Regions from separate parts of the Streptomyces sp. NPDC088387 genome, predicted to be linked through region 2. Evidence: riboswitches for the same ligand, from Rfam matches in the RefSeq annotation. Region 2 holds a riboswitch; each other region holds the start of a gene.

Region 1 (5,299 bases), on a different contig from region 2:
GGGCGCCCGGACCTGCGACTAGGGTCTGTGCACTGCCTACAAAAACCCCGGAGGAGCCATGGCGTTCGGCTGGATCGACGAGCAGGCGCTGCTGCGCCGGCGCGCCGGACTCGTACGGACGCTGCGTCCGCGCCCCGCCGACTCGCCGCTGCTGGACCTCGCGGGCAACGACTACCTCGGTCTGGCCCGGCATCCGGAGGTCGTCGAGGGCGCGGCCGCGGCGGCACGCGCGTGGGGCGGCGGCGCGACCGGTTCCCGGCTGGTGACCGGCAGCACCGAACTGCACGCCGAGCTCGAACGGGAGCTGGCCGGCTTCTGCGGCTTCGAGGCGGCACTCGTCTTCTCCTCCGGCTACGCGGCCAACCTCGCCGCGGTCACCGCACTGGCCCCGCACGGCTCGCTGATCGTCTCCGACGCGGGCAACCACGCCTCCCTGATCGACGGCTGCCGGCTGGCCCGCGGCACCACCCAGGTCGTCCCGCACGCCGACCCCGACGCCGTGCGCAAGGCGCTCCGCACGCACGAGGGGCCGGCGGTCGTGGTGTCCGACACGGTGTTCTCGGTCGACGGCGACGCCGCCCCGCTGCCCGCCCTCGCCGCCGCGTGCCGCGAGCACGGGGCCGGACTCGTGGTGGACGACGCGCACGGGCTCGGTGTGCTCGGCGAGGGCGGCCGGGGCGCGGCACACGCGGCGGGGCTCGCGGGCGCGCCGGACGTGGTCGTGACGGCCACCCTGTCGAAGTCACTGGGCAGCCAGGGCGGTGTGGTCCTCGGGCCCGCCAAGGTCGTCGACCACCTGGTCAACGCGGCGCGGACCTTCATCTTCGACACCGGGCTCGCCCCCGCGGCTGCGGGCGCGGCTCTCGCGGCCCTGCGGCTGCTGCGCCGCGAGCCGGAGCGGGCCGGGCGGGCGCGAGGTGTGGCGGCGGAACTGCACACGCGGCTGACGGCCGAGGGCCTGGAGGCGGTACGTCCCGACGCGGCGGTCGTCTCCGTGCGTGCGCCGTCCCCGGAGGGGGCCGTGCGGTGGGCCGCCGAGTGCCGCGCCGCCGGGCTGGCCGTGGGCTGTTTCCGCCCGCCGTCCGTGCCCGACGGGGTCTCGCGGCTGCGGCTGACGGCCCGCGCGGACCTCTCCGAGGAACGGGTCGAACATGCTGTCCGGGTCATCTGCGAGACGCGACCATGAGTCGGCGAACCACGGCAGTGTGTCGCTCGAACGTGTGACGCGGCCGGTCGGCCGGATCACACGCGGCCCGGAGCTGATCGAAAGTGATCGGTCGGATGGTGCTCGGTCAGGGTCTGAGTACGGGGTCTGAGTGAGGGGTCTGGGAGCGGGTCCGAGTGGTGGCTTGCCCGGATCAGCGGAACGCGGCCGTGAACCCCGCCCAGCTCTCGGGGGAGAAGAGCAGCGCGGGTCCGGCCGGATCCTTGGAGTCACGCACGGCGAGCAGTCCGGCCCAGGGGCCGCGGCGCGGCCGCGCCGTCTCGACGCAGTTGTTCGCGCCCGTGCTGTAGCTGCTGCGCAGCCATGGCACGCCGTGCAGTCGGTCACTGGAAGGTACGTGTCGAGGCAGTGCAGTCATGGTGCCTCCTTCATGCGCCGTCACCTATCCCGGCGATGTAATCCAACGAGTCCTCGGGTGAAAGGGCGTGGATCCGAAGGGTGTTGAAGGCCTCGCTGTAGGCCTCCAGGTCTTCTTTCCGTTCGAGATAGAGGCTACTCGTCAAGTGGTCGAGAACAACCACGTCCAGATCAGAAGTGCTCGGAAATGAGAAGATAACGAAAGGGCCGGTGACGCCGATATGCGCCCCGGCGGCGAACGGCAGCACTTGCAGCCGCACTTGGGGCAGCCTGGCCGCCTCCGTGAGCCGTTCCAGCTGCCGGGCCATCACGTCGGGCCCGCCCACCTCCCGCCGCAGCACGGCCTCGTCCAGGACGGCGTTCAGCTCCAGCGGCGGCCTCGCGAGCAGCACGTCCTGCCGGGCGAGACGCACCTCCACCAGCGCGTCGACCCGCTGCTCGTCGAGCCCCTCGACGGCGGCCCGGGTGACCGCGCGGGCGTAGTCGGGCGTCTGGAGCAGCCCCGGCACCACCGAGGTCTCCAGTGTGCGCATCGTCCTGGCCTGCGACTCCAGGCTGATGAAGTCCCGGTAGGTCGGCGGCAGCACACCCCGGTAGGCGTGCCACCAGTGGTGCCGGCCGAGGTCCTCGGAGCCCGCGAGGGCGAGGAGCAGTTCCCGCAGTTCGGGTTCCTCGACGCCGTAGGCGTCCAGGAGTAACCGCACATCGGCCGGTTTCACACCGCTCGCGCCGGTCTCGATCCGGCTGACCTTGGACTGGTGCCAGCCGACCAGAGCGGCCGCCTCGCCACTGGTGAGGCCCACGCGGGCGCGCAGGGCACGCAGTTCGGCGCCCAGTTTCCGGCGGCGCACCGCGGGACCGTGCTGCATGGGGTACTCCTTACTCCTTCCGAGCCGCCCAAATACGCTCTGCCGTCGCAGAGTTCACCGCTTCGAGCGACAGATATATGCATATCTTGGTGGATCGCCACCGTGACAGGCCCGCTAATGGCAGTCTGGCGGCGTAGCACCAGTCCGGGACCGTACTCGAACCATCCGCTCCGTGTCGGACTGCGGTCCCGTGGGAAAGGGACGACGTCGCCATGGCAGATCATCTCGAAGCATCCGTCACTCTGCCGAGCGATCCCGCTTCGGTCTCCACGGCCCGCGGCTACGTGGTCGACACCCTGGCGGAATGGGGGTTGCCGCCGAACACGGAACTGGCGGACACCATCCGGCTGATCGTCTCCGAACTCACCACCAACGCCGTACAGCACACCCTCGGGCAGTCACCCACCTTCACGGTGGACCTGTCGCTGGAGCGTGACGAACAGTTGCGCATCGGGGTGACGGACAGTCATCCCCGGTTTCCGAAGCGGCTGCCGGCGGCGGTCCAGCAGGACAACGGCCGCGGTCTGGTGATCATCCGCTGGCTGGCCGCGGAGTGCGGCGGAAAGCTGAGCGTCCGGCCCACCCGGGAGGGCGGCAAGACCGTCGCCATCGAACTGCCGTGGACGGTGCCGGCGAGACCGGTGACCGCCGCGGGACAGCAGGAGCCGTAGAGACGCGTCCGAGTGGCGCACGGCCGCCGGCCGCGCCGGCTGAGCCCGGCGCGGCCGGTGCGGGCAGCACAGCCCGCCCGAAGGGCGGTGACGGCGCGTCAGGGCGCCGTCACCGCCTCCTCGGAGCTACTTCACGCGCCCGTACCAGACACTCTTGGTCCAGATCTTCTGTAGACGGACAACGTCTCCGGTCTTCGGCGAGTGCCAGATCTTCCCCTTACCGGCGTAGATCCCCACGTGGTACACGCTGGAGCCGGAGTGGAAGAACACCAGGTCGCCGGCCTTGCGGCTCTTGGCGGAGATGTGCTTCGTCTTGTTGTACTGCTGGGAAGCCGTACGCGGCAGCTTCTTGCCTGCCTTCTTGAACGAGTACAGCGTCAGACCCGAGCAGTCGAAACGGCGCGGTCCGGTGGCCCCGTACTTGTACGGGGACCCCTTCTTCGAAGCCGCGACCTGGAGCGCCTTCGTTGCCGGCGTGGCTGCCGAGGCCTCTGAGGAGAATCCCGGAACCACGACGGAGCCGCTCACGGCCACCAACGTGAGGGCCGAGGCCGTACCGGCCCGAGCCATGAGCGACGGGACACGATTGAGCGCGGTCATGCGCAACCCTTCGTCAGCCGCCTGTGAAGGATGACCTGTCGGATTCGGGCTGGCGAAGTAGCCCGGCCGCCCGAAGGCGGCTTCACCCCAAGGACTGCTCGAAGCCAACTGCGCGCTCCGGCGGCCCGTCGTGCCTGGGTCCTCCACTCCTGCCGATCCACTCCTGTCGACCGGTCATCCGGGAGGCGGCAGGACTCGGCGTCCGCCCGGACCGCCCCGCCGCGGTGGCGGGGTCTTGTCGTCAGTCAGGGATCTTCACCTACTTGTGTCCGAAAATCCCAACGGAACCGGGGATTTGTGTTGTTACTCACCACTCACCCGTTCGGGTGGACATCTCTATGTTCGAACGCGCGTCAACGTCCTGATGACCCCTCGGACCAGCGGCGGAGTCCCCAGTTCCGCCATGGCGGGATGGGCCTTGCGCAACCGTGCGGGTTCCGCGCAACGACCTGCGAATACGCCGAACGGGGGTACGCCTTTTGGTCCGTTTGAAACCGGCCGCGGACGGACCGGGAAAGCCGGTGAGTATGCGGATTCAGGTGCCGTCGCGTCAACTCTCGGAGCGCGGCGGAAGGGTGACGCGCGCCGTCCGGCGCTCGCCGTCCAGCACGGTCAGCGCCCGCGCGAGCGTCGGCGCGTGCAGCGCGGTCTCGCCCCGGCGGTGCATCAGCGCGAGCGCGTCGCGCAGCTCGGTGGCACGGGCCACCAGTGCCTGCGCGGCCCGCAACCCGCTGTAGGTGTCGGTGTTCTGCGCCGGATTGACCCGGCCGAGCAGATCGACGACGTCCAGGTAGCGGTCGATCAACTCGCCCTCGGCGCGGGTCAGTGCGGGCAGCGGGGGGTCTTCCGGTCGCAGCATCGGCGGTCACCTCGCGTCGGGCGTCGGGCCTGTGGTCTTGCGGCTGGAGACGATCCGGTCCACCAGGCCGTACTCCAGAGCCTGTTGCGCGGTCAGCACCTTGTCACGCTCGATGTCCGCGCTCACTTGTACCTGTGCCCGCCCCGTGTGCCGTACGAGCATCTCCTCCAGGCGGGTGCGTACGCGCGCCAACTCCGCGGCCCGGATGGTGAGATCACTGGTCTGCCCGTGGACCGGCTCCGGCAGCGACGGCTGGTGGATCACCATCCGCGCGCCCGGCAGCGCCAGCCGCTTCCCGGGTGTGCCCGCCGCCAGCAGCACCGACGCCATGGATCCGGCCTGCCCGAGGCAGATCGTCTCCACGTCGCAGCCGACGTACTGGATGGTGTCGTAGATCGCCGCCATCGCGCTGAACGAGCCGCCGGGGGAGTTGATGTAGAGCGAGATGTCGCTGTCCGGGTCCTGGTACTCGAGGTGCATGAACTGGGCCATGACGTCGTTCGCCGCGGTGTCGTCGACCGGCGTGCCCAGAAAGACGATCCGCTCCTCCAGCAGCTTCCCGTACGGATCGAGCGTCCGGTGCCCGTGGCTGGTGCGCTCGGTGAACTCGGGCAGGACGTAACGGGCGGACGGCTGATCCATGGTCAACGCCTCCTTGCGGCGGAGCAGGGCAGGGCAGGGCGGTGCGCGAGGGGTCGCGGGCGGCTCCCTCTGTATA
Region 2 (5,299 bases):
GCGGTCGCGCTCGCCCTGGGCGACGCCGACGTGGACGTGCCCGTACGGCGGTTCGGCATCCCGGAGCAGTTCCTCGCGCACGGCAAGCGGGGCGAACTCCTCGCGGACATCGGGCTGACTCCGGTGGAGGTCGCCGGGCGGATCAGCGCGAGTCTGGCCACCAAGGAAGAGCTCTCCAAGGAGAACCAGGAATGACCACCGCGGAACGCGCAGCCGGGACCGGGGAGTTCGACCTCGCCGCACTGCTGGCCGAGCGCGGCGCCGAGCGCTACGAGCTGCACACCCGGTACCTCAACCACCAGCTCCCGCGCATGCTGCACACCATCGGCTTCGACAAGGTCTACGAGCGGGCCGAGGGCGCCTACTTCTGGGACACCGACGGCGCCGACTACCTCGACATGCTCGCCGGGTTCGGGGTGATGGGCCTGGGCCGCCACCACCCCGTGGTCCGCAAGGCGCTGCACGACGTGGTCGACGCCGACCTCGCCGACCTCACCCGCTTCGACTGCCCGCCGCTGCCCGGACTGCTGGCCGAGCGGCTGCTCGCGCACAGCCCGCACCTCGACCGGGTGTTCTTCGGCAACAGCGGCACCGAGGCGGTGGAGACCGCCCTGAAGTTCGCCCGCCGGGCCACCGGCAGACCGCGGACCCTCTACTGCGAGCACGCCTTCCACGGACTGACCACCGGCTCACTGTCCGTCAACGGCGAGGACGGCTTCCGGGCCGGCTTCGACCCGCTGCTGCCCGACACGGCCGTACCGCTCGGTGATCTCGACGCCCTGGCACGGGAGTTGAAGAAGGGCGACGTGGCCGCCCTGATCGTCGAGCCGATCCAGGGCAAGGGGGTGCACGAGGCACCGCCCGGCTATCTGCGCGCCGCCCAGGAACTGCTGCACAGGCACAAGGCGCTGCTGATCGCCGACGAGGTGCAGACCGGCCTCGGCCGCACCGGCGACTTCTACGCCTACCAGCACGAGGACGGCGTCGAACCCGACCTGGTCTGTGTGGCGAAGGCGCTGTCCGGCGGCTATGTGCCGGTGAGCGCCACCCTCGGCAAGGACTGGATCTTCAAGAAGGTCTACTCGTCGATCGACCGGGTGCTGGTGCACTCGGCGAGCTTCGGCGGCAACGCCCAGGCCATGGCGGCCGGCCTCGCGGTCCTCTCCGTCATGGAGAACGAGCAGATCGTCGCCAACGCCCGTGCGACCGGCGACCTGCTGCGGACCCGGCTCGCGGCACTGGTCGACAAGTACGAACTGCTCGCCGACGTGCGCGGCCGGGGCCTGATGATCGGCATCGAGTTCGGCCGGCCCACATCACTGGGGCTGCGCAGCCGCTGGACGATGCTCCAGGCCGCGCGCAAGGGCCTGTTCGCGCAGATGGTGGTCGTCCCGCTGCTTCAGCGGCACCGGATCCTCACCCAGGTCTCCGGCGACCACCTGGAGGTCATCAAGCTGATCCCGCCGCTGATCGTCGGTGAGAAGGAGGTCGACCGGTTCGTGGACGCCTTCACCGAGATCATGGACGACGCGCACGGCGGCGGCGGACTGATCTGGGACTTTGGGAAGACCCTGGTCAAGCAGGCGGTGGCCAACCGGTGAGATCCTGGCACCCGCGGGGGTGAACGCCGGAGCTTGTCTCTGAGGCAAGAGATTTGCCTTGGAGGTAAGACTCCGGCTGAATGGAGGGTATGAGCCCCTCTCCCGACGCGGCACCGGAGCCCGGCCCCGAGCCCGCCGCCGGTCAGTTGCCGGCCGTCGCCCCGCAGCTGCGCGCCCTGCGCCGCCGGGCCTCGCTCACCCTGGAGGCCGCGGCCCGCGCCGCCGGTCTTTCGCCCGCCCACCTCTCCCGGCTGGAGACCGGCGGGCGGCAGCCCTCACTGCCGATGCTCCTCGCGCTCGCCCGTATCTACGGTACGACCGTCTCCGAACTCCTCGGCGAGACGGTCGCCGAACGCGACGCCGTGCTGCGCGCCGCCGACATGGAACCGACCGAGGCCGGCGGCTGGACGTACTGGCAGGCCGGCGCCTCCGGCCGCGGGATGCAGGCACTGCGCGTCCACGTACCGCACGGCTCCCAGGGCGACATCGTGCGGGTGCATCCCGGCGAGGAGTGGCTGTACGTCCTGCGGGGCCGGCTGCGGCTGCGCCTCGGGGACGCCGTGCACCAGCTCGGTCCCGGGGACAGCGCGCACTTCGACTCCCTGACCCCGCACCGCATCGCCGCCCGCGACCCGGCCGGCGTCGAGCTGCTCTTTGTACACACCCTGCTTCAGAGCCCCACGGCCGCGCTCTGTCTCGGCCCGACGACGGGAGAAACACCATGAGCGAGACCGCGAAGCGCAACCGCGGAGTCTGGGTGCGGCTGTTCATCTACGTCGCCGCCGGGCATGTCTTCGCCGCGTTCCTGTACCTGCTGTTCGAGGTCGGCGCGAAGTAGCGGTGGCGGCGCGGGCTCAGTCGAGCATGCGCTGCCGCAGCCGGTCGCGGAGTTCCGGCGTCAGCTTCAGACCCTGCTCCAGATAGCCGTCGACGCCGCCCCAGGTCGCCTCGATGGTGTCGAAGGCCGTCGTCAGATACTCGGCGCGCGCGTCGAAGAGCGGGCTGATCAGCTCCATGACCTCGGGGGAGTGGGCGGAGGGGGCCTTGCTGCTGCGCCGCACCTGGTAGCGGCGGTGCTTGGCGTTGGACTCCAGATAGTCGGCGAGGATCGCCTCGCGTTCCACGCCCAGGGCGAGCAGGGTCACCGCGACCGAGATGCCCGCGCGGTCCTTGCCGGCCGCGCAGTGCATCAGGGCCGGGACGCTGTCCTCGGTGAGCGCGTGCAGCACCCGGGAGTGCTCGGCGGTGCGCTCCAGGACGATCGTGCGGTACGACTCGACCATCCGGTTCGCCGCCCTGCCGTCGGCGAGCAGGGTGCGCAGCTGGTCCAGGTCGCCCTCGCGGATCATCGTCCAGAACTCGGCGCCGTGTGCCGGGTCGGTCAGCGGCAGGTTCACGTTGCGGACGCCGGGCAGTTCGATGTCCGGGCCCTCAAGGCGCTGGTCGGCGGCGTTGCGGAAGTCGAAGACCGTGTGCAGTCCGAGGGAGGACAGGAACACGGCGTCCGCCGCGGTCGCGTGCGCGAGATGCCCGCTGCGGAACAGCACTCCCCGACGCACCCGGCGGCCGTCCACCGTCGGCAGCCCGCCCACGTCCCGGAAGTTGCGCACGGCTTCCAGCTGTGGCTCGGTCGACGGGACCTGCTGCGTCACGGGGGGCTCCTCCCGGTCGGACCGCCGGCCCGGCTCGGGTGCCGGCCGGCGTGGGGCACCTCGACGATACGACAAGGCCTCGCGCGGAACGGTGTCGAGGCCTCCTGTCGAGGCCTCCTGCGGAACGGTGTCGCGAAACGGACGAAACCCCCGTAAAGAAGTCTGTGATTTCACTGTGCCACTCAATGCGACACTTCTCCTCCTGCGTCACATCTGGGAGTTCTGTCCGAATTGATGCGTGGATTCCAACTCGCTCTGGAATAAAGGGACCTGGAGCACTGTCACGTGAGCAGCGTCATATTCGTGACCGTGTGTCGCCCGTCATGTTCACGTAATCAGGCCGCTTTTCAAGGGGTTTTGGGAATTCGGCGTGTACCGCTTCGACGGAGGGTGACCGGGAATTCCCCGTACGGATCAAGAAGGGGACCTTCGAGTGGAACCTCTTGCTTGTCCCTTTGCGTCTTGGTCGCTTACGTTCACCACCGAATCCGGACGGAACGCCGAATCCTGCCGCCGCCCGGAAGCCGCCCACTCACCCGTGCCTCGGCAGGAGCGGGGGACCCACAGGACTTACCGCCTGTTCCGGTCTCCGGAACGGCTAGGGGTTCAGCCGCGTTCCCCGCGCGGCCGGGCATCTCCAGCCCGCACCCGACAGCTCACCTCGCAGGCGCCGGAGAGGAATTCGCCATGCCCGCGAAGGGTAAGCACCGCCGTCCCAAGAGCAAGCGTTTCACCCGCTCGATCGCCGTCGCCGGAACCGGTGGCGCCGCACTCGCACTGCCGCTGATGGGGGCCGCCGGCGCCCACGCCGCCACCGGCCAGTCCGTCACGGAGAAGGCCGCCGGAACTCTCACCGCCACGCAGGAGTCGCTGCCGCGCACGGTCACCGAGCAGCCCGTCGCGCAGCAGACCGCGACCAAGACCGCCACCCCGAAGTCCGGTGCGCACACCTACTCGGTGAAGGTCGGCGACTACCTCGCGAAGATCGCCGAGGAGCAGGACGTCACCGGCGGCTGGCAGCGGATCTACGACGACAACCGCGAGGCCGTGGGCAGCGATCCGTCGCTCATCCACCCCGGTCTGAAGCTCTCCATCGGCAAGAAGGCGGCCGACAGGCCCGCCGGCACCGACACACAGGCTTCGAAGCCGGCCGAGTCCTCCGACTCCACCGCGTCGCAGAAGACGCAGAAGTCCGAGGAGTCCAACTCCAGCCAGGCGCAGGGTGATGCGTCGTCCTCCGGCGACCAGTCCACGACCACCGCCAACGCCTCGGGCTTCAGCCTCCCGGTGGCCGGTGCCGCCGTCGGCACGCCGTACCGCATGGCGGGCAGCATGTGGTCCAGCGGCTACCACACCGGTGTCGACTTCGTCGTCCCGACCGGCACCTCCCTCAAGTCCGTCGGCAGCGGCACCGTCGTCTCCGCCGGCTGGGGCGGTGCGTACGGCAACCAGGTCGTCATCAAGCTCGCCGACGGCTTCTACGCCCAGTACGCCCACCTGTCCTCGCTGTCCGTCTCGCAGGGCCAGTCCGTGTCCGCCGGCACACAGGTCGGCCTCTCGGGCGCGACCGGCAACGTGACCGGCCCCCACCTGCACTTCGAGATCCGCACCACGCCGGACTACGGCTCCGACGTCGACCCCGTCGCCTACCTGCGCTCGCACGGTCTCTCCGTCGGCTGAGACCCCCGTCGCGCGACCACCTCCGAAGGCCGGACCCACGATCCCCGGGTCCGGCCTTCGGTGCGTACCGGTGGATATCGGGATGTGTTGCGGGACCCGTGGACTATTCCGCATTTGACCAAGGCTTGGTCCGTGGCTTATCTCACCGCCCGTCAACCCCGCCCTACGGTCGCGTAAGTCACATTCGAAGGGGAATCATGGTGCGACGTGGCAGACGATTCGAAGAGTGACAGCAGAGCAGAGATCGGGTCGTACGTGGCGCTGGGGGACAGCTTCACCGAGGGTGTGGGCGATCCCGGCCCCGACGGGGCGCTCGTCGGCTGGGCCGACAGGTTCGCGGTACTGCTCGCGGACCGGTGCCCGGAG
Region 3 (5,299 bases), on a different contig from region 2:
CTGCGGGAGCACGCCCCCGTGCACCGGACGGAGTTGCCGAGTGGTGTGGAGGCCTGGCTGGTCACGCGGTACGCCGACGCGCGGCAGGCGCTGGCCGACGGGCGGCTGTCCAAGAACCCCGCGCATCACGACGAACCCGCGCACGCCAAGGGCAAGACCGGCATCCCCGGTGAGCGCAAGGCCGAGCTGATGACCCATCTGCTCAACATCGACCCGCCGGACCACACCCGGCTGCGCCGGCTGGTGTCGAAGGCGTTCACACCCCGCCGGGTGGCCGAGTTCGCGCCACGGGTGCAGGAGTTGGCGGACGGGCTCATCGACCGGTTCGCGGAGAAGGGGGAGGCGGATCTGATCCACGAGTTCGCGTTCCCGCTGCCCATCTACGCGATCTGCGATCTGCTGGGTGTCCCGCGCGAGGACCAGGACGACTTCCGGGACTGGGCGGGGATGATGATCCGGCACGGTGGCGGTCCGCGGGGCGGGGTCGCGCGGTCGGTGAAGAAGATGCGCGGCTATCTCGCCGAGCTGATCCACCGCAAGCGCGAGGCGCTCCCGGAGAGCGCGTCGCCCGGCGAGGACCTCATCTCCGGGCTCATCCGCGCCTCCGACCACGGTGAGCACCTCACGGAGAACGAGGCGGCGGCGATGGCGTTCATCCTGCTGTTCGCCGGGTTCGAGACGACGGTGAACCTGATCGGAAACGGCACGTACGCGCTGCTGACCCACAACGAGCAGCGCGGCCGCTTCCAACGGGCCCTGGACGAGGGGGACACCGGCCTGCTGGAGACCGGTGTCGAGGAACTGCTCCGCTTTGACGGGCCGGTGGAGCTGGCGACGTGGCGGTTCGCCACCGAGCCGCTGAGTCTGGGCGGACAGGACATCGCGGCCGGGGATCCGGTTCTGGTGGTGCTGGCGGCGGCCGACCGCGACCCGGAGCGGTTCGCCGACCCGGACATCCTCGACCTCTCCCGTCGTGACAACCAACACCTCGGTTACGGGCACGGCATCCACTACTGCCTCGGTGCCCCGCTCGCCCGGCTGGAGGGACAGACCGCGCTCGCCACGCTTTTCAGCCGTCTTCCGGACCTGCGCCTGGCGGCCGACCCGGCCGAACTCCGCTGGCGCGGTGGCCTCATCATGCGCGGACTGCGCACCCTGCCGGTCGAGTTCACCCCCGAGCGTCCCTGAAACCCGGGCGGGACGCCCACCGTCGGACCCGGCCGGCACCCCGGGCGCCCTGACGCACAGACAGTCACCTCACCCCCGTACCTCCTGACATACAGTCATCAAAAAGATGACATCACCTCACGTCTGTGATCTTCACGTGATCTACGCGGCATTAACTTGTGACAAGTGATCGACTGCCGCTACTTTCACCCATCAGTGCGACGTCGAACACCAGGCGCCGCGCGGGTCACCGCTGTCTCGCGAAAGGTCACCGCATGCTCCCCGGGAACGGCCGCCACCGTCGCCCCCGTCAGGCTCCGGCGCTCCTCGTGGCGGCCGGCGTGACCGGCTCGGCCATCGCCATCCCGCTCCTCGGCGCCGCCGGCGCGAGCGCGGCGAGCGGTACCACATGGGACGCCGTCGCGGAGTGCGAGAGCGGCGGCGCGTGGAGCGCGGACGAGGGCAACGGCCGTTACGGCGGTCTGCAAGTGACCCAGCAGGACTGGGAGAGCTACGGCGGTCTGGACTACGCGGCCAGTGCCGACCAGGCCAGCCGTTCGCAGCAGATAGCCGTGGCCGAGCGGATCCTCGCCGACCAGGGGGTCGGCGCGTGGTCCGTCTGCGGCCTGGTCCACGGACTCACGCAGGACTCCAAGCCGGCCGACGTCGACACCGGCGTGGGGGGCGACGCGACGTCCGGCTCCTCCAGCGAGTCCGACGCGAACGACTCCAGCGGCTCGAATGGCCTGAATGGGTCGAACGATTCGGACAGTTCGAACAACACGGACGGTTCCGACGGCTCGACCGACGGCCGGACCGATTCCTCCGGCTCCTCCGACTCCACCGGATCGTCCGACCCGTCCCAGTCGCCCGATTCCTCCGACGGCTCGGACTCGCCGTCCGATTCGTCCACTTCGCCCTCCGGTGACGCTTCGGGCGACACCGACCCCTCGGGTGAGCCGGACGGAACGGACGATTCGGCCACCCCGGTCTCGCCGAGCGACCCCGCCGCCGACCCGGCCGGCGACCCCTCCGGGGCAAACGGCGATGAATCGGACAACTTCCCGCAGGAAGTCGGCTCTTCGTACCTGGTCGACACCGGCTCGCTCTCCGGCACGGGCCGCCATCGTGGCAACAGCGCCGACGAGGACGCCGTGGGGGACCGTACGGTCATCTCCCCGGACGCCTCCGCGGGCTCCTCCGGCCGTCACGCCTCGCGCGGCAGCGGCGACGCACGCGACCCGCTCGACAGCTCCTACACCGTCCGCAACGGTGACACTCTCTGCTCCATCGCCGACTCCCTTGGCTTCGACGGCGGATGGCGCAAGCTCTACGCGGAGAACGAGGAGTCGATCGGTACCGACCCGAACCGCATCGTCCCCGGTCAGACCCTGGAACTCGGGGCCTAACCGGACGAAAGGCAACGGGAGTTCGCGTCACACTTCGCGCTGAATGTCCGGTTTGGTGAAAGTGTGGGATGAGTCTCAGAAGCCCTGATCGTCTTTGAAATTCGGCGAATCGCGTGTCTACGGTCAACACCGCTCGCAGCAGTGAGCCCCGACAACCGCCACGCCGAATCCTGCCGGTGGTCGTCCGGGAACAGTCGTCGCGTCAAGCGCCGTAGGCAGGAGCGGGGGACCCACAGGTAAGTGCCGGGCCCGGCGGTCGAGGTGACTCGATGTCGGAACCGGCTTGGGGTGTAGCCGTGCCGTACGGGACGAAAGCCTCGTACGAGACACGGCCGGGCAACTCAACCGGCCCGAACCCGACAGCTCACCTCGCAGGCGTCGGTGAGGGGATCAACCATGCTGTTTTCCGGCAAGGGCAAGCACCGCCGCCCGTCCAAGGCCACCCGTGTCGTCGCGCTCGCCGGTGTCACCGGTGCCGCCGTCGCCGCCCCGCTGATGGCGGCCGGCAGCGCCTCCGCCGCCACCGCGTCCGAGTGGGACGCCGTCGCCCAGTGCGAGTCCGGCGGTGACTGGTCCATCAACACCGGCAACGGTTACTCCGGCGGCGTGCAGTTCTCCCCGTCGACCTGGGCCGCCTACGGCGGTACGAAGTACGCGGCCGCCGCCTACCAGGCCAGCAAGGCCCAGCAGATCGAGATCGCCGAGAAGGTCCTCGCGGGCCAGGGCAAGGGCGCCTGGCCGGTCTGCGGCGTCGGCCTGTCCAACGCCGCCTACAACGGCGGTGGCTCGACCACCCCGAGCCAGCCCTCCACCGAGTCGCAGAGCGGCACGGACCGTTCCTCGGAGGAGCAGAGCGCGTCGCGTTCGCAGGAGCGCCCCGCCGCCCCGAAGAAGGAGACCGTCACGACGCCGACCGGCGCCAAGGTCAAGAAGGGCGACGGCGAGTACAAGGTCGTCAAGGGCGACTCGCTCAGCGCCATCGCCGCCGAGCACGACGTCAAGGGCGGCTGGGCGAAGCTGTTCGACCTGAACAAGGACATCGTCGACGACGCCGACGTCATCTTCCCGGGTCAGCAGCTGCACCTGAAGTGACCCACGGCTCGCGCACAGCCGAGCCCCAGTCCCCCCACAGCCTCTCCCCCCATGCTTGAGGTGCTTCCTCTCAGAGGCTCCCGTGCGGGTCCCCCCGTCCCTCGCGGGTTCCCCGTCCCGGTGCGCGTTCCCCCGTACGCACCGGGACGGGGCTTTTCTATGCCTTCGCACACCACCGTGGCCGGCCGTACGCCACGGCTTGGACACCCGTCTTTGTTTCGTTCGGAAACATTTTACGATCGGTTCTGTCCGCGGGATGGTCGACCGGCTGGCCGAACGCACCAAGCCGGTTAGGCTCGTCTCGCAGAGCCGCTGCGGTCCTGCCCCACCGCGTCACATCCACGAAGGAGATGCTCGTGCCGTCCATCGACGTCGTCGTAGCCCGGGAAATCCTGGACTCCCGAGGCAACCCCACGGTCGAGGTCGAGGTCGGCCTCGACGACGGCAGCACGGGTCGTGCCGCCGTTCCGTCCGGCGCCTCCACGGGTGCCTTCGAAGCCATCGAGCTCCGCGACGGTGACCCCAACCGCTACCAGGGCAAGGGTGTCGAGAAGGCCGTCCTGGCCGTCATCGAGCAGATCGGCCCGGAGCTCGTCGGCTACGACGCCACCGAGCAGCGCCTGATCGACCAGGCGATGTTCGACCTGGACGCCACCGACAACAAGGGCTCGCTCGGCGCCAACGCCATCCTCGGCGTCTCGCTCGCCGTCGCGCACGCCGCCTCCGAGGCCAGCGACCTGCCGCTCTTCCGCTACCTCGGCGGTCCGAACGCGCACCTGCTGCCCGTTCCGATGATGAACATCCTGAACGGCGGCTCGCACGCCGACTCCAACGTGGACATCCAGGAGTTCATGATCGCGCCGATCGGCGCGGAGTCCTTCTCCGAGGCGCTGCGCTGGGGCACCGAGGTCTACCACACCCTCAAGAAGGTGCTGAAGAGCAAGGGCCTGTCCACCGGCCTCGGCGACGAGGGCGGCTTCGCCCCCAACCTCGGCTCCAACCGCGAGGCCCTCGACCTCATCCTCGAAGCGATCAAGGAAGCCGGTTACGTGCCCGGCGAGCAGATCGCCCTCGCGCTCGACGTCGCCGCCTCCGAGTTCTACAAGGACGGCAAGTACCTCTTCGAGGGCAAGGAGCGCTCCGCCGCCGAGATGACGGAGTACTACGAGGAGCTGGTCGCCGCCTACCCGCTCGTCTCCGTCGAGGACCCGCTGTTCGAGGACGACTGGGCCGGCTGGAAGGTCCTCACCGACCGTCTCGGCGACAAGGTCCAGATCGTCGGCGACGACCTGTTCGTGACCAACCCCGAGCGCCTGGCCCGCGGCATCGACGACGGCGCCGCCAACGCGCTGCTCGTCAAGGTCAACCAGATCGGCTCGCTCACCGAGACCCTGGACGCCGTCGAGCTGGCCCAGCGCAACGGCTTCAAGTGCATGATGTCCCACCGCTCCGGCGAGACCGAGGACGTCACCATCGCCGACCTCGCCGTCGCCACCAACTGCGGCCAGATCAAGACCGGCGCCCCGGCCCGCTCCGAGCGCGTCGCCAAGTACAACCAGCTGCTGCGCATCGAGGAGATCCTCGACGACGCGGCGGTGTACGCCGGGCGCAGCGCGTTCCCGCGGTTCCGC
Region 4 (5,299 bases), on a different contig from region 2:
CGCAACGCCCCCCCGGCACAACCCCCCACCCCCACCCACCCACGTAAAATCGCCCCACTGTGTCTGACTCCACCCACACCCCCGAGACCACACCCGGCGGCGATCCCGACCGGCCCCCCGGCGGCCACGATCGGACCCCCGGTGATCCCGTGCGTCACACCCGGGCCAAGGGGGAACCCCGGTTCCCCGACGGTCCGCATCCCGACCCGGCGGGATCCCACTTCGAGCGGCGGATCCGCAGCTTCCAGCCCCGCCGCAGCCGCGTCACCGCCGGCCAGGCGGACGCCCTTCAGCGCCTGTGGCCGAAGTGGGGCCTGGACATCGACGGCCGCTCCGTCGACCCGGCGGACATGTTCGGCAACGACCACCCCGTCGTCCTGGAGATCGGCTTCGGGATGGGCGAGGCGACCGCCCGGATGGCCGCCGCGGACCCGGAGACCAACATCCTCGCCGTGGACGTACACACCCCCGGTCAGGGCAATCTGCTCAACCTCGCGGACCACGGCGGCCTGTCCAACATCCGTGTGGGCAACGGCGACGCCATCATCCTGCTCCGCGAGATGCTCGCCCCCGACTCCCTCGACGGCCTGCGCGTCTACTTCCCGGACCCGTGGCCCAAGAAGCGGCACCACAAGCGGCGGCTGATCCAGCCCGAGTTCCTCACGATCGCCGCGTCCCGGCTGAAGCCCGGCGCGATCGTGCACTGCGCCACCGACTGGGAGCCGTACGCCGAACAGATGCTCGAAGTGCTGACGGCACACCCCGACTTCGAGAACACGCACAAGGACGGCGGTTTCGCGCCCCGCCCCGACTTCCGCCCCCTCACCCGTTTCGAGGGCCAGGGACTGGACAAGGGTCATGTCGTGAACGACGTGCTCTTCCGGCGCGTACCCCACCACGAACTGCGCGAAGACCAACCCCCCACCGAGCGACCCGGCGTCGGCTGAGCTCCCCCGAGACCCAGGCACCGTCGCGGGCGGCGCCCCGTCTCGTTAGGGTCGATGTCGTGGCCACCAGTCCCCCGTACCCGACACATCCCCGTGGTCCCGCCGTTGGCGCGCCGCGGCGGACCCGGTGGTGGCGGCGGTGGGGGTACCGGCATGTGCGGGCGCATCCGAAGGCCTGGCGCCGGGTCCGGCACGGCGCGCTGATCATCCTGCTGGCACTGTCCGGGCTGGTCATCCTCGCGCTGGTGCGCCAGGAGACCGGCACCGAGGGCTTCCTGGTGGGTCTTGGCCTCGCGGTGCTGCCCGTTCCCCTCCTCATAGCCGCGTTCCGCTGGCTGGACCGGGTCGAGCCGGGACCGTGGCGGAACCTCGTGTTCGCGTTCGCCTGGGGCGCGTGCGCGGCGGCGCTGATAGCGATCATCGCGAACAGCTTCGCCACCAGATGGATAGCGACGGCGACCGCCGACCCGACGGGCGCGGACACCCTCGGCGCGACCGTGATAGCGCCGGTCGTCGAGGAGTCCGCGAAGGCGGCCGCGATCCTGCTGGTCTTCCTGTTCCGCAGACGGGACTTCACCGGGATCCTCGACGGTGTGGTGATAGCCGGTCTCACCGCGACGGGCTTCGCCTTCACCGAGAACATCCTGTATCTGGGCACGGCGTTCGGCACCGACCAGCTCACGGGCGACGGCGGCATCGCCTCGGTCACGGCGGCCACGTTCTTCGTCCGGATCATCATGTCGCCGTTCGCGCACCCCCTGTTCACCGTGCTGACCGGCATCGGCTTCGGCTTCGCGGCGCTCGCCGGCGACCGCCAGCAGGTGCGCCGCGTTCTGCTGCCCCTGTCCGGGCTGCTGCTGGCGATGGGCCTGCACGCCTTCTGGAACGGCTCGTCGACCTTCGGCGACTACGGCTTCTTCGCGGTCTACGGCGTGTTCATGGTCCCCGCGTTCGCGCTGCTGACCTGGCTGATGATCTGGACCCGGCAGCGCGAACTGCGCCTGGTCCGCGAGGAACTGCCCGCCTACGCGGCCGCCGGCTGGCTGGCCCCTTCGGAGCCCTACGCGCTCGGCTCGATGCGGGCCCGCGGTCTGGCCCGTGAGTACGCCGGCCGCCACCTGGGCAGACCGGCCGCCCGCGCGGTGGCCCAGTACGAGTCGTACGCGACGTCCCTGGCGTTTCTGCGCCGCCGGGGCCGCCGGGGTCTCGCGGGCCCCGACTTCGTGGAGCGCGAGCGGGCGTTGCTGAACGAGCTGTGGCGGCGCCGGGACATCGCCCGTCCCGCCCTCGACCACGCCGCACGGGCCACCGCACCACCGGTCCCGGTGATCACCCCGTGGCCCCTGCCCACGTACGGCGGCCACAGCGGCTACGGCGTTCACAGCGGCTACGGCGGTTACGGCCCGGTCGGTCCGCACCCCGCCTACTACAACCCGTACCGCTCATAACAGCGGCCCTGACGTCGAGGGTTCGTCGTCAGGGCCGTGAGGGGAACTCGGCTCAGGGGTTGAGGCCCTTGCCGCGCAGCCACGCCATGGGGTCGATGCCGCCGCCACCGGGGGTGTGGACCTCCAGGTGGAGGTGGGCGCCGGTGACGTTGCCGGTGGCGCCGACGCGGCCGATGACCTCGCCGGTGGTGACCTTCTGGCCGACGCTGACGCCGATCGACGACTGGTGGGCGTACCAGATCTCGGTGCCGTCATCGAGGGTCAGCACGGTCTTGTAGCCGTACGAGCCGTTCCAGCCGGCCTCGGTGATGGTGCCGCCGTGCACGGCCTTGATCGGCGTGCCGGTGGGCGCGGCGAAGTCGAGGCCCGTGTGGTAGCCGGAGGACCACAGGGCGCCGGCCTGACCGAAGGTCGAGGTGAGGGTGTACGAGGAGGTCGGGAGCGTGAACTCCTTGGCCAGCTTGGCGAGCCGCTCGGCCTCGGCCTTCTGCGCGGCCTCCTCCTCCGCCTTCTTCTTGGCGGCGGCGGCCTTCTCCTTGGCCTCTTTCTCGGCCTTGGCGGCGGCGTCGGCGGCCTGCTTCTCGGCCTTGGCCAGCGCGAGCTGCGCGGTCTTGGTGTCGAGCTGCTTCTGCTGGTTCTCGGCCTGCGCCAGGATGCGGGTGCGCAGCACCTCACCGGCGTCCGAGGTGCCCTGCTCGGTGTCGGTCGTGGACACGCCGAGGCTGCTGAGCGGGGTGCTGGAGGTCTGGGAGAGGGGCTCGGTGTCGTCGCCGTCGTCCGAGCCGAAGGGGCTGCCGACCGAGGGCAGGTCCGGCATGGAGATGGACACCGGGGGCTTGCCGGTCTGCGCGGTGGCCATACCGCCCGCGCCGACGGCGGCTATGACACCGACGCCCAGGACGGTCGAGCTACGGGCGAGTCCACCGCCGCGCTGCTTGGAGACGCGGTGCCGGCCGCGCACGGGGCGGACGGTCTCGGCGGTGGGGTTCCATTCCTCCCACGGGCCCTCGTCGGTGCGGGGGGCGCCGTAACCGAAGGTTTCCTCGGTGCGCTGTGCGGGGACGAACGGGGCCTCAGGAGCAGGCCTGTTGGACGCCACGTAGGCGTACTCCTTTCCTTCCTTCTCGCCTACCGGGTTAGCTGACGGGTTCGGAGCAGGAAGGTCTCCTACGCGCGTATATGTGCCGTGTTGCCACGACCACATACGCCCGATTCACCCCAAGTTGGTGGTTCCCCGGTTCCCTTGCGGAATTCGGCGCTTGAGCACGGAGCCGTCTCTTGTGACGGCTGGGACGACCGCGCTGCGTTATCGGACGTTAATAGAACCGGGGGGTGATTTCCAAGCGGTTCCACTTGATCGTTAACGCTTTCCCGCCGGACGTACGGGCCATGAGCGGCGAAAATCGGGCGAGTTGACCACGCCACGTATGTCACAAGAGTTTTGACGGTGACTCAGATGTTATGCGGAGGGCGTTCACTCACTTACCGGCTGTGACGAAGCCCCCGTCCGGCGTACGGCGAGCAGTGCCATGTCGTCCGTCATCCGGCCCCCGGTGTGCCGCCGCACGTCCTCCGCGAGCGTGGTCAGCAGATCCCCCGGCCCCGCGAAGACCCGGCCGGACAGCCGCTCCTCGGGCAGGAAGAACTCCCCGCGCGCGTCCCGCGCCTCGGACACCCCGTCGGTGTACAGCAGCAGCATGGCCCCGGCGGGAAACGCGTACTCCTCCACCCGGTCCGGCCAGTTGCCGAGATCGCCCATCCCGAGCGGCAGCGCCGGCTCGGTGGCCGGCAGCGGCCGCAGCGCGCCGTCCGCGTACAGCAGCAGCGGCCCGGGGTGACCGCGGTTCACGATGCGCAGGACGCCCTCGCCGTGCGGGAGTTCGGCGAGTACGGCGGTGGTGAACCCCTCGACCGCGTCGAGCCCCGCGCGCCGGTCGCCCTCGCGGGCCAGCGCCCGCTCCAGCCGCCCCGCGACCGCCTCCAGGGTCGCCTCCTGCTCGGCCGCCTCCCGGAACGTCCCGATGAGCACGGCCACGGCCGCCACCGCGCCCATGCCCTTGCCGCGCACGTCCCCGACCAGCAGCCGGACCCCGGCCGGGCAGTCCTGCACCGCGTACAGGTCGCCGCCGATGAAGGCACCGGCCTGCGCGGCCTCGTAACGGACGGCGATCTCGAACCCGTCGATCCGCTCGGCGGGCTCCGGCAGCACCGCCCGCTGGGCGGCCTCGGCGATCTGGCGGGCGGTGGCGAGCCGTTCGTCGCTGCGCCGGACCAGGGTGTTGATGAGGAGGGCCAGCCCGGAGACGGTCAGCACGGTGATCGTCTCGGTGACCGACTCCGCGCCGAGGATCACATCGAGCCGGAGATGGATCACCGCCACGGTGATCACGGCCGCCAGGCCGGTGAGGATCGTGTACCGCCGCCCGAAGAGCGGGGCGGCGACCAGGGGCGCGGCCGTGAAGAACGGGACGGCGGTGAACTCCTTCGGGGTGAAGTACTCGTACATCGCGCCGCCGACGATCAGCAGCACCGGCAGCAGCCGCACAAAGCGGCGGGCGTACGAGATGTGCCGCTGCGGTACGGGATACGGCCCCTCCGTCACGGGGTCGGGAGTCACCTCACCAGGGTTGCCGCAGCGGGGTCGACGGGCCAGTCGGGCGGGCCGACCGGATGACCCGGTGGAAGATCACGCGGGGACGCACGCGGATCGCGGGGGAAAACACTCAGGGCCCGGAATCCATGATCTGGATTCCGGGCCCTGAGTTTTCAGTAGCGGGGACAGGATTTGAACCTGCGACCTCTGGGTTATGAGCCCAGCGAGCTACCGAGCTGCTCCACCCCGCGCCGTTGTGACTTCAGTGTACGCCATCCGCGGGACCAAAAGCACACGCGTTTACGCAGGCC

What was found. A riboswitch is a leader RNA that binds a small molecule or an ion and turns the genes downstream of it on or off. The one in region 2 is predicted to bind cyclic di-AMP.
Region 1: it holds a riboswitch for cyclic di-AMP, as region 2 does, so the genes downstream of both, ACIQAC_RS33290 (C40 family peptidase) here and ACIQAC_RS06890 (peptidoglycan DD-metalloendopeptidase family protein) in region 2, are expected to answer to the same signal.
Region 3: it holds a riboswitch for cyclic di-AMP, as region 2 does, so the genes downstream of both, ACIQAC_RS36220 (transglycosylase family protein) here and ACIQAC_RS06890 (peptidoglycan DD-metalloendopeptidase family protein) in region 2, are expected to answer to the same signal.
Region 4: it holds a riboswitch for cyclic di-AMP, as region 2 does, so the genes downstream of both, ACIQAC_RS08265 (M23 family metallopeptidase) here and ACIQAC_RS06890 (peptidoglycan DD-metalloendopeptidase family protein) in region 2, are expected to answer to the same signal.

Annotation. Positions count from the first base shown of each region.
Region 1 is NZ_JBIVNC010000016.1:79,708-85,006, reverse strand. It holds gene ACIQAC_RS33310 (8-amino-7-oxononanoate synthase) at 59-1,186, shown strand; gene ACIQAC_RS33305 (DUF397 domain-containing protein) at 1,359-1,583, opposite strand; gene ACIQAC_RS33300 (helix-turn-helix domain-containing protein) at 1,594-2,451, opposite strand; gene ACIQAC_RS33295 (ATP-binding protein) at 2,664-3,122, shown strand; gene ACIQAC_RS33290 (C40 family peptidase) at 3,249-3,722, opposite strand; cyclic di-AMP (ydaO/yuaA leader) riboswitch at 3,726-3,933, opposite strand; gene ACIQAC_RS33285 (hypothetical protein) at 4,273-4,581, opposite strand; gene ACIQAC_RS33280 (ATP-dependent Clp protease proteolytic subunit) at 4,588-5,223, opposite strand.
Region 2 is NZ_JBIVNC010000002.1:523,127-528,425, reverse strand. It holds gene dxs (1-deoxy-D-xylulose-5-phosphate synthase) at 1-195, shown strand, start outside; gene ACIQAC_RS06910 (aspartate aminotransferase family protein) at 192-1,601, shown strand; gene ACIQAC_RS06905 (helix-turn-helix domain-containing protein) at 1,691-2,326, shown strand; gene ACIQAC_RS06900 (DUF6126 family protein) at 2,323-2,439, shown strand; gene ACIQAC_RS06895 (tyrosine-protein phosphatase) at 2,456-3,253, opposite strand; cyclic di-AMP (ydaO/yuaA leader) riboswitch at 3,769-3,936, shown strand; gene ACIQAC_RS06890 (peptidoglycan DD-metalloendopeptidase family protein) at 3,941-4,933, shown strand; gene ACIQAC_RS06885 (SGNH/GDSL hydrolase family protein) at 5,141-5,299, shown strand, end outside.
Region 3 is NZ_JBIVNC010000019.1:105,301-110,599, reverse strand. It holds gene ACIQAC_RS36230 (cytochrome P450) at 1-1,188, shown strand, start outside; gene ACIQAC_RS36225 (transglycosylase family protein) at 1,443-2,576, shown strand; cyclic di-AMP (ydaO/yuaA leader) riboswitch at 2,774-2,969, shown strand; gene ACIQAC_RS36220 (transglycosylase family protein) at 2,973-3,668, shown strand; gene eno (phosphopyruvate hydratase) at 4,019-5,299, shown strand, end outside.
Region 4 is NZ_JBIVNC010000003.1:18,629-23,927, forward strand. It holds gene trmB (tRNA (guanosine(46)-N7)-methyltransferase TrmB) at 60-947, shown strand; gene ACIQAC_RS08260 (PrsW family intramembrane metalloprotease) at 1,007-2,395, shown strand; gene ACIQAC_RS08265 (M23 family metallopeptidase) at 2,448-3,494, opposite strand; cyclic di-AMP (ydaO/yuaA leader) riboswitch at 3,506-3,663, opposite strand; gene ACIQAC_RS08270 (PP2C family protein-serine/threonine phosphatase) at 3,870-5,012, opposite strand; tRNA gene ACIQAC_RS08275 (tRNA-Met) at 5,166-5,239, opposite strand.